3 regions of the Streptomyces sp. NPDC048248 genome follow, and region 3 is predicted to be linked to each of the others. Evidence: riboswitches for the same ligand, from Rfam matches in the RefSeq annotation. Region 3 holds a riboswitch; each other region holds the start of a gene.
The links. A riboswitch is a leader RNA that binds a small molecule or an ion and turns the genes downstream of it on or off. The one in region 3 is predicted to bind cobalamin.
Positions count from the first base shown of each region.

Region 1: it holds a riboswitch for cobalamin, as region 3 does, so the genes downstream of both, ACGFZW_RS23035 (CbtB-domain containing protein) here and cobN (cobaltochelatase subunit CobN) in region 3, are expected to answer to the same signal.
Region 2: it holds a riboswitch for cobalamin, as region 3 does, so the genes downstream of both, ACGFZW_RS07450 (prenyltransferase/squalene oxidase repeat-containing protein) here and cobN (cobaltochelatase subunit CobN) in region 3, are expected to answer to the same signal.

Region 1 covers NZ_JBICZL010000010.1:214,590-220,037, reverse strand. Annotated here, with positions in the region: gene ACGFZW_RS23055 (alkyl/aryl-sulfatase) at 1-785, opposite strand, end outside; gene ACGFZW_RS23050 (hypothetical protein) at 1,252-1,560, shown strand; gene ACGFZW_RS23045 (SPW repeat protein) at 1,661-2,101, opposite strand; gene ACGFZW_RS23040 (histidine phosphatase family protein) at 2,246-2,818, opposite strand; cobalamin riboswitch at 2,937-3,086, shown strand; gene ACGFZW_RS23035 (CbtB-domain containing protein) at 3,126-3,344, shown strand; gene ACGFZW_RS23030 (CbtA family protein) at 3,359-4,123, shown strand; gene ribA (GTP cyclohydrolase II) at 4,219-4,956, opposite strand; gene ACGFZW_RS23020 (creatininase family protein) at 5,151-5,448, shown strand, end outside.
Region 2 covers NZ_JBICZL010000003.1:306,792-312,239, forward strand. Annotated here, with positions in the region: gene ACGFZW_RS07440 (energy-coupling factor transporter transmembrane component T) at 1-371, opposite strand, end outside; gene ACGFZW_RS07445 (SCO2322 family protein) at 368-1,087, opposite strand; gene ACGFZW_RS07450 (prenyltransferase/squalene oxidase repeat-containing protein) at 1,087-2,400, opposite strand; cobalamin riboswitch at 2,579-2,760, opposite strand; gene ACGFZW_RS07455 (MBL fold metallo-hydrolase) at 2,897-4,051, opposite strand; gene ACGFZW_RS07460 (aldehyde dehydrogenase) at 4,315-5,448, shown strand, end outside.
Region 3 covers NZ_JBICZL010000005.1:386,519-391,966, forward strand. Annotated here, with positions in the region: gene ACGFZW_RS13090 (precorrin-2 C(20)-methyltransferase) at 1-681, opposite strand, end outside; gene ACGFZW_RS13095 (precorrin-8X methylmutase) at 678-1,328, opposite strand; gene cobG (precorrin-3B synthase) at 1,406-2,836, opposite strand; cobalamin riboswitch at 2,961-3,093, shown strand; gene cobN (cobaltochelatase subunit CobN) at 3,218-5,448, shown strand, end outside.

The DNA of each region.
Region 1 (5,448 bases), on a different contig from region 3:
TGGGTGACGTTCTCCGCCAGGCACAACGCCTGGTGGGCCGGGAGGTAGAAGTTCATCTCCGCGGGTGCTTCTGTGTCCGCGGTCAGCTGGAAGACGATGTGCACCCCGTCGACGATCTCCTCCTGTCCGGTGCTGGTGATGTCCACGGTCGGCGGGATGAGGGTGCGGGTGCCGGTGGAGGCCGCGGTGCCGAGACCGCAGCCGATCTGGCCGGCCGGCCCCTTGGGCAGCTCCGCGCCGTACATGTAGACGGCACGCCTGGTCATGGCCGTCCCCGCGTAGACCTTCTCGCTGACCGCGTGCTCCAGGAAGCCGGCGGGAGCCAGGACCGGAACCCGGTCCTGGCCGTGCGGCAGCACCCCTCGCCCGCCGCCGAAGTGGTCCTCGTGGGAGTGCGAGTAGATCAGCGCGGTGACCGGCCGGTCACCTCGGTGCTTGCGGTAGAGCTCAAGACCCGCGGCCGCGGTCTCGGCCGAGCGCAGCGGGTCGATGACGATGACACCGTGCTCGCCCTCGACCAGCGTCATGTTGGACAGGTCCAGCCCCCGGAGCTGGTAGATGCCCTCCGTCACCTCGTAAAGGCCCTGCCGACCGACCAGCCGGCCCTGGCGCCACAGACTCGCGTCCGCCGTATCAGGGCAGTTGCCCCCCAGGAACCCGTACGCCCCGGCGTCCCAGACCACCCGCCCGTCCGCCGCGAGGACATGGGGCGGGTCGAGCGGGGCGATGAATCCGCGGTCGGCATCGGCGAAGTCCGCGTGGTCATCGACGGGCACAGCACTCACGTGGCACTACCTCTCCGGGTGGCAGGGCGGTGGTCCGGCGGGTCGCCGGCGCCTCCGCCACGGGGATCAGCCATCGCCACCCAGGAGGGCGTCGCCGGATGACCCTTGAACATGATTTAACCCACTGTGCCCGGTTCGCGCACACGCGTGCGCACGCACGCCGACGCCCCACCCGCCCCATCCCTGACATGGACCACAGAGCCGACCCGCGCAGCGCCCTACCGCGTCGCCCCGAGGGACCCCGGCTCGGTCCACGTGGCGTCACCGGTCGGGTCAACAGAGTTACGGGCAGGGCTCCACAGGGCACAACAACGCCTGTGACGTGGTGGACCCACGCACGCCACGGCCGCGTTGGCTCGGGGCACACTCCCCCATCCCCGCTCACTGCCCCCGTCCGCCCGCAGCGGCGCTCCTTCTTCACGCCGTGACCGCGCACCGACCGCACCCGCAACAGGAGGGACGCCGCGTGCCCCCCGAGCAGGAACGCCAACTCGCCGACGCCGCCGAGCGGTTCCGGCACGCCCGCACCCCGCACCCGGGCACCGCCCCGGTCGCCGGCCGACGACCCGTGTACCGGCGCGACGCATACCGGCGTGGAGCCGCCCGGCCGGCACTGCTCGCCGCGGCCGGTCTTCTCGCCCTCGGCGTCGCCTTCGGTGACGGCCTGCTCATCGCGGGCGGGCTGATGCTGGCCGGTTTCTTCGGCCGCCCCTTCGCGCCGTACCCCGACTGCGCGGGCGAAGGGCCCGGCAGGGACGCACCGCCGGCGGGTTGACCGCCTTCCGGCGGCGGACGGATACACACCGGCCCGCCGGCCGTCCGTTGGGCGGCAGGCGGGCCGACGGGTTGTCACCGGCCCCTCACGGGAGCGGGCTTCAGGTCACGCGGCGGCTTCTCGACGCCACGGCGACGCACATCGCCCCCAGCAGGAACGTGAGGCCACCGATGACGACGTTGTTCCAGATGACGCCGGCATCCGGGTCGGTGCCGACGATCCACGGCGCCACGATCATCCATGCGCCGATCGCGCACATCGCACCGCTCAGGCCGTACATACGGTCCGGCGTCACGGTGAACCCGAGCGCCAGCAGGGCGATCGCGATGCCGACGATGAGGTTGTGCGTCACGAGCGCGGACTGCGAGGCCGTGTAGTGGACGATCCATGGCGAAGCCGCGCAGTACAGGCCGACGAGGAACACCGGTCCGTCCACGAGTACCACGTCACGCCCGCCGAGAACCCGGTCGTATCGGGCTTGCATCTCAGTAGCGTCGGGGTGACCCGCGAGGTCGCCCCTGGTGTGTGAGACGTCGGCCATGCGACTCGCCTCCTTGGTTCACAAGCCTTGGCCGTACCGCGAGGCATCTGCCACGCACTCTTTATTCTGCACTTATGTCCCCTTTATGGGTAGATGTTCAGCCATTCAATTTTCTCGCGACGGCCCGGCGCACCGAGAGTCGCCCTACGGGCGCCCCGGCGTCCACCCCAGCGCCAGATTCCAGCGTCCATCCCGACCGCTCAACTCCGTCGCGGTCAGCGGCGGCACATCCATCCGCCAGAAGGCGTCCGGCGGCACCCGTAGGGCACACACCGCCGCAGCTCGCACCACGTCCGGCTCCACCACCGCCAGTACGCGCCCGGAGACGCCGGCCACGCCGTCCAGCCACCTCCCGACCCGGTCGCACAGCTCCCGCAGGGACTCGCCACCGTGCCCCGCGAAGCCGGGGTCGGACAGCCAGTCGGACACGGCCGTGGGATCCGCCTCGGCCACCTCCGCCAACGTCCGGCCGCGCCAGTCACCCATCCCACAGCCGGCCAGCTCCGTCACGGTCTCGGCGGAGATCCCCAGCTCACCGGCCGTCCGGCGGCAGCGTACGGACGGGGACACCAGGGTCCGGTCGGCAGCCGGGAGGTCACCCGCGACCGCACGGACCCGGCGCAGCCCGGCGTCGCTCAGCGGCGCGTCGTCGTCGAACCGCACCTCGCGCTGCGCATCCCCGGCGGCCGGTGAGATCAAGGTCACCCGAGTTGTCATGAACTCCTCTTTCGCTGTACCCCGGCGACAACAGAGCGCCCGGTACCGCGAGTTGCCCGTCCCGCGCGCCCCGCACTGCCCCACTCCGCCCCCCGCTCGGCCTTGGCCCGCCCGTGGGTTCGCGGTACCTTCCCGAGGATGTTGACGATGACATGACGGAAGCCGGTGGGATCCCGGCGCGGTCGCGCCACTGTATGTCCGGTTTCGACTCGGCCCCCGCGGGGCCGGGACCGGGCGAGCCAGACCCGCCATGTCGTTACGCACTCCACCACACGGGACGCGAGTTCCCCTACCAGGAGGTTCCGCCATGGCTCAGACCATCGCACCGCCGACGTCCGGCGCCGTCACCCCGGCCACGCTCCCCCTCAAGGCGATCGCCCCGTGGGCGCTGTTCTTCGGCGTCCTGATGCTCGTCCTGCTCTACTTCATCGGCGCGGAGCAGGGCGCCACCTCACTGCTGTCCGGTACGGATGTCCACGAGTGGGTCCACGACGGTCGCCACCTGCTCGGCTTCCCCTGCCACTGATCGGACCCGAGGAAATGAACTCCGTCACCATCAGAAATCTCCTGGTGCGCGGCATGCTCGCGGGTCTGGCAGCCGGTGTCCTCGCCCTCGTCGTCGCCTACTTCCTGGGCGAACCGCGGGTGGACGCCGCCATCGCTTTCGAGGAAGCGCAGGCGCACAGCCACGGCCACGGCCACGAGGCCGAGGTGGAGGTCGTCAGCCGCGGTGTGCAGTCCACGGCGGGGCTGGCGACCGGCGTACTGGTCTACGGCGTGGCCCTGGGCGGGATCGCCGCGCTGGCGTTCTGCTTCGCGCTGGGCCGGATCGGCCGCTTCGGTGCCCGGGCCACCGCAGTCCTGCTGTCCGGCGCCGCCTTGCTGGCCGTCCACCTCGTACCGTTCCTGAAGTACCCGGCCAATCCGCCGGCGGTCGGCGACCCCGACACCATCGGCAAGCGCACGGCCCTGTACTTCCTGATGATGCTGCTGGGCATCCTGCTCGCCGTCGCCGCGACGATCCTCGGGCGGCGGCTCGCCCCGAAACTGGGCAACTGGTACGCCACGGTGGCAGGCGGCGCGGCCTTCGTCGTGGCCGTCGGCATCGCGTATGCCTTCCTGCCGTCCATGAACGAGGTGCCGCACGGTTTCTCGGGCACGCTGCTCTGGCAGTTCCGGCTGTCGGCGATCGCCATCCAACTGGTGCTGTGGACCGCCTTCGGGCTGATCTTCGGCCACCTCGCGGAGCGCGTCGTCCCGACGAAGGAGTCGGCTGCCGCGCGGAGTGTGCCGGTCACACCCTGACGCCGGCACCGCACTACAGGGAAGGGGCCCGCGAACGCCGTCGCGGGCCCCTTCCCTGTGCTCGGCGGACAACCTCCCGGCAGATCACCGGAGTCTCAGGACGGGCCGGGAAGGTGGTCGAGATGCGGCAGGTCGTGGTCGAGCCGCTCGCGTTTGGTCCGCAGATAGCGGAGGTTCTCGGCGCCGGGCGGCGTCAGCAGCGGGACCTGCGCCTCGACCGTGACACCGTGCCGCACCAACGCCTCGCGCTTGCGCGGATTGTTCGACAGCAGGCGCACGGACCGGACGCCGAGATCGTGCAGCATGGCGGCGCCTGATCCGTAGTCGCGGGCATCGACGGGCAGGCCCAGGGCGATATTCGCCTCGACGGTGTCGAGACCGTCCTCCTGCAGCCCCATCGCCCGCAGTTTGGCGACCAGCCCGATTCCGCGCCCCTCATGGCCGCGCAGATAGACCAGAACGCCCCGCCCTTCGGCCACGATCGCCCGGAGGGCCGCGGACAGCTGTTCGCCGCATTCGCAGTGCGTGGACGCGAAGGCGTCGCCCGTCAGGCATTCCGAGTGCAGTCGGGCGAGCACCGTCCTGCCGGCCACGTCGCCGTGCACCAGCGCCACGTGCTCCACGCCGCCCCGGCGGTCCAGATAGCCGACGGCCAGGAACTCGCCGTACGCCGTCGGCATGCGCACCTCGGCGACCCGCTGCACGGCCGTGGGGCGCACGGCATCCGAGAGGCGGTTGACCGCTGCTCTTCGTTCGTCTTCCGAGAATTGCCGTACGACACCGTACTGGCGAGCGGCATCGTCGAACGCGACATCGGCACCGGGCTCCGTCATCCCGCGATCGTAGGTGCGCGGGAGAACGGGTGGCGGCAATCACTCACAAGATGACAAGGCCCGCCAACTGCTCGTCGATGAGGCGCGTTGCACAAGAGCGGTGCGCGCCCGCCCCCGCCCGGCGCGCCGCTCGCGGCCTATGCTGCGACTGCTGCGCCGACACGAGGACCGAGCGACGAAAGGCCCGCCCCACCATGACCGCTTCGGGACAACGGACTTCGCCCCCCGGCCTCCTGCCGACGGACACCGCGGAGGAGGTACGGCAGCGGCAGCCGAAGATGGCGGTGCTCCCCATCGGAAGCTTCGAACAGCACGGCGCGCACCTGCCGTTGACGACGGACACCGTCATCGCCTGCACCATCGCCGCGGAGGTCGCCGCCACCCATCCGGTCCTCCTGCTGCCACCGCTGACGATCTCCTGTTCCCAGGAACACGCCGCGTGGCCCGGCACGGTCAGCATCTCAGCGGCCACCCTGCACACCGTCGTGACGG
Region 2 (5,448 bases), on a different contig from region 3:
TCGTAGAGGGCGAAGAGCATGCCCTCGGCGGTGACCCGGCCGCCGATCCGGACGCCCTGTGCCCAGTCGGGGAGCGGGACTTCGGGCAGTGTGACAAGGAGGTGGGTGCCGGGAATCGGCGAGCCCAGGACGAAGGCGAAGACCAGCCGGACGGCGATCACGAACAGGCCGAGCTTGGCGAACGCGCCGTACGACCGGGCCCAGGGCGCGTCCGTACGGCGGGCCGCGACGACATAGCCCGCCACCCCGACCAGCATCCCGAGCAGCAGCGGATTGGTGGTGCGTGAGGCCGCGGTCGCCAGGCCGAGCGCCCACAGCCACCACGCTCCGGCGTGCAGGGCGGTGGTACGGGTCGCGCGCGGGGCGCTCATCCGCGCCGGCGGCGGGCCTGCCACACGGCCGCCGCTCCCAGCGCGAAGACGGCCGCGCCGCCACCGAGCAGTCCGGCGGACGGGCCGCCGTCCTCGCTGTCGCTCCCCGTACCCGAACCCTGCCCCGCCGACCGGCCCGAGGACGCGTCCTCGGGCGCGGAGCCGGCGCCTGGCGCGTCTTTCGACCCCTTGTCGCCCGATCCGTCGACCTGGTCCGCGCACCCTGACCGCGGGTAGTCGGCGACGGCGCACAGCAGGGCGTGGGAGTCGTACCGCAGCGGCCGGGCGACCGCGGCCAGCGCCTCGCCCGCCGAGGCGTCCTCGGGGACCACGGCGCAGTGTGTCCGCGGCTTCGGCGGGCGCTCCCCGCCGGCCGCGTCCGCCGCGCTGCCGAAGTCGATGACGACGCCGACCCGCTTGCTGTTCTCCTTGGCCGGTGTGCCCTCGCAGATCGCGTCGAAGTCGGCGGCCGTGCGCGGACCGGCGGCCGCGGCGGAGTCGGCGCTCACGGTGAACCGGAAACCCTCGACGGCCCCGTCGGCAGGCCGCATGGTGGCCGGCCCCTCGGTCGCGTACGCCCAGGAGCCACCGGAGCCGCCCGCCTTGCTGTTCCAGAAGGACCAGTAGCGGTACTCCTGTGCCTGGGCGGGCGCGGCGGCCAGGCCGGTGGCGGTGCCGGCCAGCAGGAGGGCGCCGGCGATACGGGGGAAGCGCATCAGAGGGCGTTCTTCTTCTTGCGGCCGCTCAGCAGGAAGCCGATACCGGCGCCGACGGCGAGCCCGACACCGACGACCCACCAGACGCTGATGCCGCTCCCGCCGTCCTCCGAGTCCTTCGCGTCGGCGTTCTTCCCCTGCTCCTGCCCGGCGGCCGGTGCGGGGCCGGTGGCGTTGAGGGCGGCCACCAGGTCGGTGCCGCCGAAGGAGCGCGGGTCGGTGCCCGTGGCGTGCGCGGCGAGCACCAGCTGGGCGTACGCCGCGGGGCCGTTCTGCTTCGCCCAGTCCGCCGCGTGCTGCTCCAGCCACTTCAGCGGCTTCTGCGCGGCCGTGCCGTGCGCTCCCGCGGCCAGCGCGAGGACGGTGTCGGCGGTGTTGCCGACGTCCGGCTGGTCCTCCGCGCCCGGCATCGCGGACAGCAGGTGCTGCCCGTTCGCGTCGAGCTGCGCGACGAGGTAGGCGTCCGCGCCCCCGGCCGCCGCCTTCCGGGCACCGGCGTCCGCGCTGCCCTGACTGCTTTCACCCTCGTCCTTGCAGGTCAGCGGCCGTATGGGGGTGTTGGCGTCCTTGCCCGTCGGCGCGACGACGAAGCCCTTGCCCAAGGTGCCCAGCGCGGCGGCCGCGGTGGCGTCGGCGTTCGGGGCCAGGGCGCCGTCCTTGGGCTGGAAGGCGAAGGCGCCGCGCTCCTTGGACTTCGCCGCGCAGCTCAGCTGGAAGGTCAGCAGGGCGTCGTAGGGGGACTTGCCGCCCTTGCCCGACGTCACGGTGGCCGGGTTCGCGCCGGCCGCGACGAGTGCGCCGATGACGACGGAGGTGGAGTTGGCGTCGCTGGGCGAGCCGGCCATGGAACTCCATCCGCCGTCCTTGTTCTGCACGGACTTCAGCCAGCCCACGGCCTTCTTCACCGCGTCACCGTGCCCGCCGAGCGCGGCCAGCGCCTGCACCGCGGCGCCCGTCTGGTTGGTGTCCCGCATCGTCTTGGCGGTACACGGCTTCGCCTGGTCGGCACGGAAGGCGGCGAACGATCCGTCGGCGCACTGCTGCCCGGTGAGCCAGTCGACGGCGGACGCCGCGGGCCGCAGGCCCACCGTGTCCTGCGCGAGCAGGGCGAGCGACTGCCGCCACACTCCGTCGTACTCCGGGGAGGCGGCGCCGTACAGGCCGGCGGGCAGTTTCGCGGGGGAGGGCGACGGGGCCGCGGCCGGTGCGGCGGAGTCGGCGAACGCGGCCGGGGCGGCGGCCGTGCCCAGCACCGCCGCGGTGGCCAGCGCCGCGGCGGCGCGGCGTGCCAGGACGGCGAAGGAAGGAGCCATGGGGGCCAGGGGAGCCATGGGGTCGGTGCCTCTCGGGTCGGTTCGCAGCGGTGTACGCAGCCGCGCTCGGCCGGCCACCCGCGCGCCCGGTCGTCGGGTCCGCGCGGTGGCACCGGGCTCAGCTCCGTATACCTCGACGGTGCCGCGCACCGGCCGTCCGTGGGCGGGGCCGGGGCGGGAGCCTTGGTCGTGCGCCAGCGGGTGCTCCGGCTCGTACGGCCGTGCGTGCCGCGAGAGCGTCGCGGTGCGCGGGCGGGCCGTCCTCACGGTTGCGGGTCAGCGCCGGATTTTCACCGGCTTCCCCCGATAGGCACGGATGAAGTTTTCTCGCACACCTTAACCGGCGCCCGCAAGGGACTCGCTCGCACGTACGGATATGGGTGGGTATGCGCCCCTGGGGCGGGGCTCCGGTCTCTGGGCGCGGGAGCGGGCCGCGGGGCCCTTGCCCGCGGGCGCCTCGGGTGGCCGCCGGGCGCAGGCCGGTGCCTCCTGGGCTTCACGCTGCCCGGTACGTCACCGGGTCGGATCCGGGGACCGGTTCGGCATGCCCGAGTTTCACCAGGCGGCGCAGGTGTGCCTCGGCTTCCGAGACGGCGATGTTGCGGGAGCCGTAGGGGATCTGCTCCCAGGGGCGGTTCCACTCCATCGCCACCGCGAGCTGCCAGGGCGTGAGGGGTTCGCGGAGCAGTGCTCTCAGTCCGGACAGGCGCTCTTCGTGGTGGGCGAGGAGTTCCCGCACGCGCCCGTCCGCGTCGGCGAAGGCGTGCTGATGGGCGGGCAGCACCTCGGCCGGGGCGAGCCTGCCGATCCGCTCCAGGGAGTCGAGGTAGTCGCCCAGCGGGTCGGTGACCGTGGCGTCGTCCGGATCCTCGTACAGCCCGACGTGCGGGGTGATGCCGGGGAGGAGGTGGTCGCCGGAGAAGAGCCGGCCGAAGCCGGAGGGCCCGGCCGCGGCCGCCCCGGCTCCCGGCCCCCCGGCCCCCGGCCCACCGCGCACCGCAGTCCCGCCCCCCGCGCCGGTGGCCTTCGCGCCCCCGGCACCCGCCCCGACCCCCGCGCCCCGCCCCGGGTGTTCCTCCTCCAGATGCAGGCAGACGTGTCCCGGGGTGTGCCCCGGCGTCCAGATCGCGCGCAGCCTGCGCCCCGGGAGGTCGAGCAGCTCGCCGGGGCCGATGTCGCGGTCCGGCAGCGCGGGCCGCCTGGCGGGCAGCGACCGGGCGCCGCCCTTGGCGCGGGCCGCCCGCAGGGGCGCGAGGTGATCCTCGGGCGCGCCCGCCGCCGTGAGTTTGGCGGTCAGGTAGTCGAGCCACCGGCCCGGCTGCGCGTCGCGGGTGCGGCGGATCATCGCCGTGTCGGCGGCGTGCATCGCGATCCAGGCCCCGGACGCCTCGCGGACCTTGGCGGAGAGGCCGTGATGGTCGGGGTGGTGATGGGTGATCAGGACGCCGTGCAGGTCGGTGAGGGCGAAGCCGCACCGCTCGACGCCGGCGACGAGGGTGTCCCAGGAGTGCGGGTCGTCCCAGCCGGTGTCGATGAGCACCGGGCCGCGGTCGGTCTCCAGGAGGTGGACGAGGGTGTGGCCGAGCGGATTGTCCGGGATGGGGACGGCGATGCTCCACACCCCGCCCCTGTGGTCGGTCACCTGTGTCATCCCGGTCCCCTCTCGGTGTGGGCATGCCCGTTCACTATAACTAGAACGAGTTTCAGTGCGTCCTGAAGTGGGCTCTTTCGTAGTGGAGTTGAGGTGGTGGACGGTTCGTGGTCGAGGGGCGCGGGGGCGGCGGTGCGGTGATTGTGTGTGCGCCGTGGACTCCTGCAAAGGGAACTGGTATCAGTTTCTGATGCAGCGTCAGGTGTCGGTGGAGCGTGAACGCCCGCCGGCCGAGGGCGGCCAACCCGCGGGAGGCGGCAGCGATGAGCGATCTCGTCGAGCACGGAAAGCTCTATATAGGCGGTGAGTTGGTCGACCCGGCCGGCCGCGACACGATCGAGGTCGTCTCACCGCACACCGAGCAGGTCATCGGCCGGGTGCCGCATGCCTCCCGGGCCGATGTCGACCGCGCGGTGGCCGCGGCCCGCACGTCCTTCGACTCCGGGGTCTGGGCGCGAGCCCCGCTGGCGGAGCGGATCGCCGTGGTGACCCGCATCAAGGACGCCTTCGCCGCGCGCAGCGACGAGATCGCCCGGGTCATCAGCTCGGAGAACGGCACTCCCGTCACCTCCGGTGTGATGGTGCAGTCGCTGGCGGCGATGCTGGTGTGGGACGCCGCCCTGGCCGTCGCCCGTGACTTCCCGTTCGAGGAGCGGCGGGCCGGACTGCTGGGCCCGCTGCTGGTCCGCCGGGAGCCGGCCGGGGTGGTCGCGGCCGTCGTGCCGTGGAACGTCCCGCAGTTCACCGCCGCCGCCAAGCTCGCCCCGGCCCTGCTTGCCGGCTGCTCGGTGGTGTTGAAGGTGTCCCCGGAGACCCCGCTGGACGCCTACCTCCTCGCCGAGATCGTGACCGAGGCGGGGCTGCCGGAGGGGGTGCTTTCGATCCTGCCCGCGGACCGGGAGGTCAGCGAGTACCTGGTCGGGCACCCGGGCGTGGACAAGGTCTCGTTCACCGGGTCGGTGGCGGCGGGCAAGCGGGTCATGGAGGTCGCCGCCCGCAACCTCAGCCGCGTCACGCTGGAGCTGGGCGGCAAGTCCGCCGCGGTCATCCTGCCGGACGCGGACCTGGAGGCGGCGGTGGCCGGCATCGTGCCGTTCGCCTGGATGATCAACGGCCAGGCGTGTGTGGCCCAGACGAGGATTCTCGCGCCGCGCAGTCACTACGACGAGATCGCCGAGCGGTTCACCGCGGCGGCCGGCGCGCTGACCGTCGGCGACCCGCTGGATCCGGCCACCGAACTCGGCCCGCTGGTCGCCCGACGCCAACAGCAGCGTTCGCTGGACTACATCGCGCTCGGTCAGCAGGAGGGCGCCAAGGTCCTGACCGGCGGCGGACGGCCCGAGGGGCAGCCGACGGGCTGGTACGTCGAGCCGACGCTCTTCGGCGAGGTCGCCAAC
Region 3 (5,448 bases):
GGCCATCGTGGCCCGCTCGACGTACTGCGCCTCCGGCATCCGGCCCGAACGCTCCATGGCCCGGCGGACGGCCGGGAAGGTGCGGCCCAGCTTCATCACGACCGCGGCGTCGGTGGACGCCAGACGGGCGGTCAGCTCCTCTTCCGGCAGGGTGCCGGGAAGGATCGTCAGCACCTCGTCGGCCTCGGCCAGCGGCTTGCCCAGGCGGGCCGCGGCGGCGCTCATGGAGGTGACACCGGGGATGACCTCGGTGGGGTAGCGGTGTGCGAGCCGCTTGTGCATGTGCTGGTAGGAGCCGTAGAAGAGCGGGTCGCCCTCGGAGATGACCGCGACCGTGCGCCCCGCGTCGAGGTGGACCGCGAGCCGGGCCGCCGCCTCCTCGTAGAACTCGTCCAGCGCGCCCCGGTAGCCGCCGGGGTGGTCGGTCGACTCGGTGGTGACCGGGTAGACCAGCGCTTCCTCGATGTGGTCGGCACGCAGGTGCTCAGCGGCGATGGAGCGCGCGATGGAGCGTCCGTGCCGGGCGCTGTGGTACGCGATCACGTCGGCCTCGGCGATCACCTTCACGGCCCGTACGGTCATCAGCGACGGATCGCCGGGGCCGAGCCCGACGCCGTACAGACGGCCCCGGGACTGCGGCTCGCTCGGGCCGCCGTTGGCCTGCTGCTCGCTCACGCTCATTCTTCCTCGCTCGCCATGGCGTTGATCGCGGCGGCGGCCATGGCGCTGCCGCCACGCCGCCCGCGCACCACGATGTGATCCAGCTTCGACGGGTGGGCGATCAGCGCGTCCTTGGACTCGGCCGCGCCGATGAAGCCGACGGGTATGCCGATGACGGCGGCCGGGCGGGGCGCGCCCTCCTCGATCATCTCCAGCAGCCGGAACAGCGCGGTGGGCGCGTTGCCGACGGCCACCACGGCACCGTCCATCCGGTCCCGCCACAGCTCCATCGCGGCGGCGCTGCGGGTGGTGCCCATGCGGGCGGCGAGTTCCGGCACCGACGGGTCGGCGAGCGTGCACAGCACGTCGTTGCCGGCCGGCAGCCGCTTGCGGGTGACGCCGCTTGCGACCATGTTGGCGTCGCACAGGATCGGGGCGCCGGCGCGCAGCGCGGCGCGGCCGTTCGCCACCACCTCGGGGGTGAAGGCCAGGTCGCGTACGAGGTCGACCATGCCGCAGGCGTGGATCATCCGGACCGCGACCTGGCTGACGTCGGCGGGCAGGCCCGCGAGGTCCGCCTCGGCGCGAATGGTGGCAAAGGACTGGCGGTAGATCGCCGCCCCGTCCTTCTCGTAGTCGAACACTGTGCCCTCGGGGTGGTGGGTCATCTGATGGGTCGTGCGGTCGGCCGTGCTGTGAACTGTGCGGGGAGCCGCGGGGTCGGGTGGTGCGATGGGTCGTGCGGTCATGGAGCTGCCGGCGGGGTCGCGGTGGCGCGGGAGACGGCCGCGGCGACGTCCCGGAGCCGGGCGGTCGTGCCGGCAGGCCCGTCGTCCGCCACGCTCCCGGGGACGGACCGCCGGCCCTCCGGTCCCACGACGGACACCTCGTAGCCGTCCTCGGTCGCCAGGACGTCGACCCAGGTGCCGTGCGGATGGCCGCAGCGGCGTGCGCAGCCGGACCAGTGGACGGGGAGTTCCGGCGGGCCCACCGGGGAGCCGGTGATCACGACGGCGGCGTCGGCGCGGACGTCGGAGAGCGACTTGGCGCAGCCGGGGCGGCCGGTGCAGGCGCCCGTACGGTGCCAGGGGGAGGCGGGGTCGGTGAGGAGCCCGGCGTCCGCCAGCTCGCCCAGCCGGGGTGCGGCCGTGGCGGCCGGCAGGCCGGGGACGATCACACCGCGCCACGGGGTGACCCGCAGTGCGCTCGCCCCGTCGTCGGCCGCCACCGCGGTCAGCAGCCGCCACTGGGCGACGGTCAGCCGGCCCAGCGGCGCGAGGACGGACAGGGCGCGGGGGCCGGGGGAGCCGCCCGGTCCCGCGGGTCCTTCGACGATGCCGGGGACGGGGGCCTTCGTGTGGTCGGGAGCGGGGAGCGGCTGCTCGGGCGCCGGGACGTACGCGGCCGGAATGCCCGCGGCCCGCAGCGCATCCGCCGTACCGCGCGCGGTCAGGGCGTGCGCGGCGGGAAGCTCACGGACCCGCCAGGCGCCGCTGCCGCTCGCCGCGGCGGCGATGAGGAACGCCTCGGCGGCGACGAGCGCGGCGCGCGCGACGTCCGGTCCGCAGATCCGCACGGCCGCCGGGTCGTCGCCGACGTACAGCAGGGCACTGCTCTCGGCGGTGGCCTCCGCCACACTCCCCCGGGCCTCCCCGCACGGTTCTGCGACCAACCTCACATCACCGCCGAGCGCCGTCACATCACCCCTGCCGTCGTCCAGGACGAAGAGGAAACGGCCGGAGAGCGCCGTCGCGGACGCGCTCGCGCAGAGCAGCCCGTCCAGCTGACGGGCCCACAACCGCACGTCAGGGGGGGTGCGGCGGTCCAGACCCGCGAGCGGGGAGGCCAGGATGTTGCGGACGCGTTCGTGGCGTTCGGAGGGCAGCAGGCCCGCGTCGCGCAGCAGCTCCGCGAGCTGCTGGCCGCAGTCCTCCGCGAGGCCGCGCAGTTCCACGTTGCCGCGGGAGGTGAGGGAGAGGTGGCCGTCGCCCAGGCGCTCCGCGGCGTCGCCCAGCGCCGATGCCTGCCGGACCGTCAAGTCGCCTGCGGGCAGCCGGACTCGCGCCAGGCTGCCGTCGTCGGCGGAGTGCAGCCGCAGGGCTCCCGGGCAGGCGTCACCGCGGTCCCGTAGGGGCGGTGCGGCCGCAGCGGGCCGGAGCGAGGGGGAGGGCGGCATGGCGGCGAGCATACCGACGTCGGGCAACGGCGGACCGGGGGAGGCGGACCGGGAGCGGGGCCCGCGCGGGCGGGCCCGGAGGCGCTCTCCCCCGCCCGGCACAGAGCCCTTACTATGCAGGTCGGTGGGTCGGCTGATCCGCCGGACGCCAGCGACGGCGCCAAGGGAGGAAGCCCGGTGAGAATCCGGCGCGGTCCCGCCACTGTGAACCCGTTCCACGGGTGAGCCAGGAACTCCCGCCGTCCTCCTACCGCCCGGGGCGCGGACCCCGAGGAAGGCCTGACGCCGCATGCTGCAATCTTCCGGGGGGCGGCCCCCGCGCCTCCGCGCAACCACCGGGCCGCAGGGCGTGACCCGTGAGATCTCGCGAGGTGCATCCCTGTGATCCTGCTGCTGTCGACGTCCGACACCGACCTGCTGAGCGCCCGCGCCGCCGCAGGCCCCGTGCCGTACCGCCTCGCCAACCCCGCGCGCCTCGACCTCGACGAGCTGCCCGCGCTGCTGGAGGGCACCGACCTCGTCGTCGTCCGCCTGCTCGGCGGCATCCGTGCCTGGCAGGAGGGCCTGGACCTGCTGCTCGCCCAGGAGCGGCCGGTCGTCGTCCTCACCGGTGAACAGGCTCCCGACGCCCAGCTGATGGAGGCGTCCACGGTCCCGGTCGGCATCGCGGCCGAGTCGCACGCCTACCTCGCGCACGGCGGCCCCGCCAACCTCGACCAGCTCGCCCGCTTCCTGTCCGACACGGTGCTGCTGACCGGCCACGGCTTCGAACCGCCCGCGCCCGCCCCCACCTGGGGACAGCTGGAGCGCCCGGACGCCCGTACGGACATCGAGGGCCCGCTGGTGGCGGTGCTCTACTACCGCGCCCACCACATGAGCGGCAACACCGGCTTCGTCGACGCGCTCTGCGGCCGGATCGAGGAGGCCGGTGGCCGCCCGCTGCCGCTGTTCGTCGCCTCGCTCCGCGCGCCCGAGCCGGAACTGATCGACGCCCTGCGCCCGGTCGACGCGATCGTCACCACCGTCCTGGCCGCCGGCGGCACCAAGCCCGCCGAGGCATCGGCCGGCGGCGACGACGAGTCCTGGGACGCAGGCGCGCTCGCCGCCCTGGACGTACCGATCCTCCAGGCCCTGTGCCTGACCGGATCGCGGGCCGCCTGGGAGGAGAACGACGAGGGGCTGTCCCCGCTGGACGCCGCCTCGCAGATCGCCGTCCCCGAGTTCGACGGCCGGCTGATCACCGTCCCGTTCTCCTTCAAGGAGGTCGACGAGGACGGACTGCCCGTCTACGTCGCCGACCCCGAGCGGGCCGCCCGGGTCGCCGGCATCGCCGTGCGCCACGCCCGCCTGCGCCACATCCCGGCCGCAGACAAGCGCCTCGCGCTGGTGCTGTCCGCGTACCCCACCAAGCACTCCCGCATCGGCAACGCCGTCGGCCTGGACACCCCGGCCAGTGCCGTCGCCCTGCTGCGCCGACTGCAGGCGGACGGCTACGACTTCGGCGACGAAGAGGTCCCAGGACTGGTCTCCGGCGACGGCGACGAGCTGATCTACGCCCTCATCGAGGCCGGCGGCCACGACCAGGAGTGGCTCACCGAGGAGCAGCTCGCCCGCAACCCCGTCCGCATCCCGGCCGCCGACTACAAGCGCTGGTACGCCATGCTGCCGCAGGAACTGCGCGAGTCGGTGGAGGAGCACTGGGGCCCGCCGCCCGGCGAGATGTTCCTCGACCGCTCCCGCAACCCCGAGGGCGACATCGTCCTCGCCGCCCTGCGCCGCGGCAATCTGCTGATCCTCATCCAGCCGCCGCGCGGCTTCGGCGAGAACCCGATCGCGATCTACCACGACCCCGATCTGCCGCCCTCGCACCACTACTTGGCGGCCTACCGCTGGATCGCCGCCTCCCAGGACGACGGCGGCTTCGGCGCGGACGCGATGGTCCACCTCGGCAAGCACGGCAACCTGGAGTGGCTGCCCGGCAAGAACGCCGGCCTGTCCGCCGCCTGCGGCCCGGACGCGGCGCTCGGCGACCTCCCGCTCGTCTACCCCTTCCTGGTCAACGACCCGGGCGAGGGCACCCAGGCCAAGCGCAGGGTGCACGCCACCCTCGTCGACCACCTCGTGCCGCCGATGGCCCGCGCGGAGTCCTACGGCGACATCGCGCGCCTGGAGCAGCTCCTCGACGAGTACGCCGCCATCTCCGCCATGGACCCGGCAAAGCTGCCCGCCATCCGCGCGCAGATCTGGACGCTGATCCAGGCGGCCAAGCTCGACCACGACCTCGGTCTCGAGGACCGCCCCGACGACGACGGCTTCGACGACTTCCTGCTGCACGTCGACGGCTGGCTGTGCGAGGTCAAGGACGCCCAGATCCGCGACGGTCTGCATGTCCTCGGCGGTGCGCCGGAAGGCCCCGCGCGCGTCAACCTCGTGCTGGCCATCCTGCGCGCCCGGCAGATCTGGGGCGGCACCTCCGCCCTGCCCGGTCTGCGCGAGGCGCTCGGCCTGGACGAGTCGGCCGCCACCCGGACCGCCGCCGACGACACCGAGGAGCGCGCCCGCGCCCTCGTCCAGGCGATGGAGGACGCGTCCTGGGACCCGGCCGCCGCGCA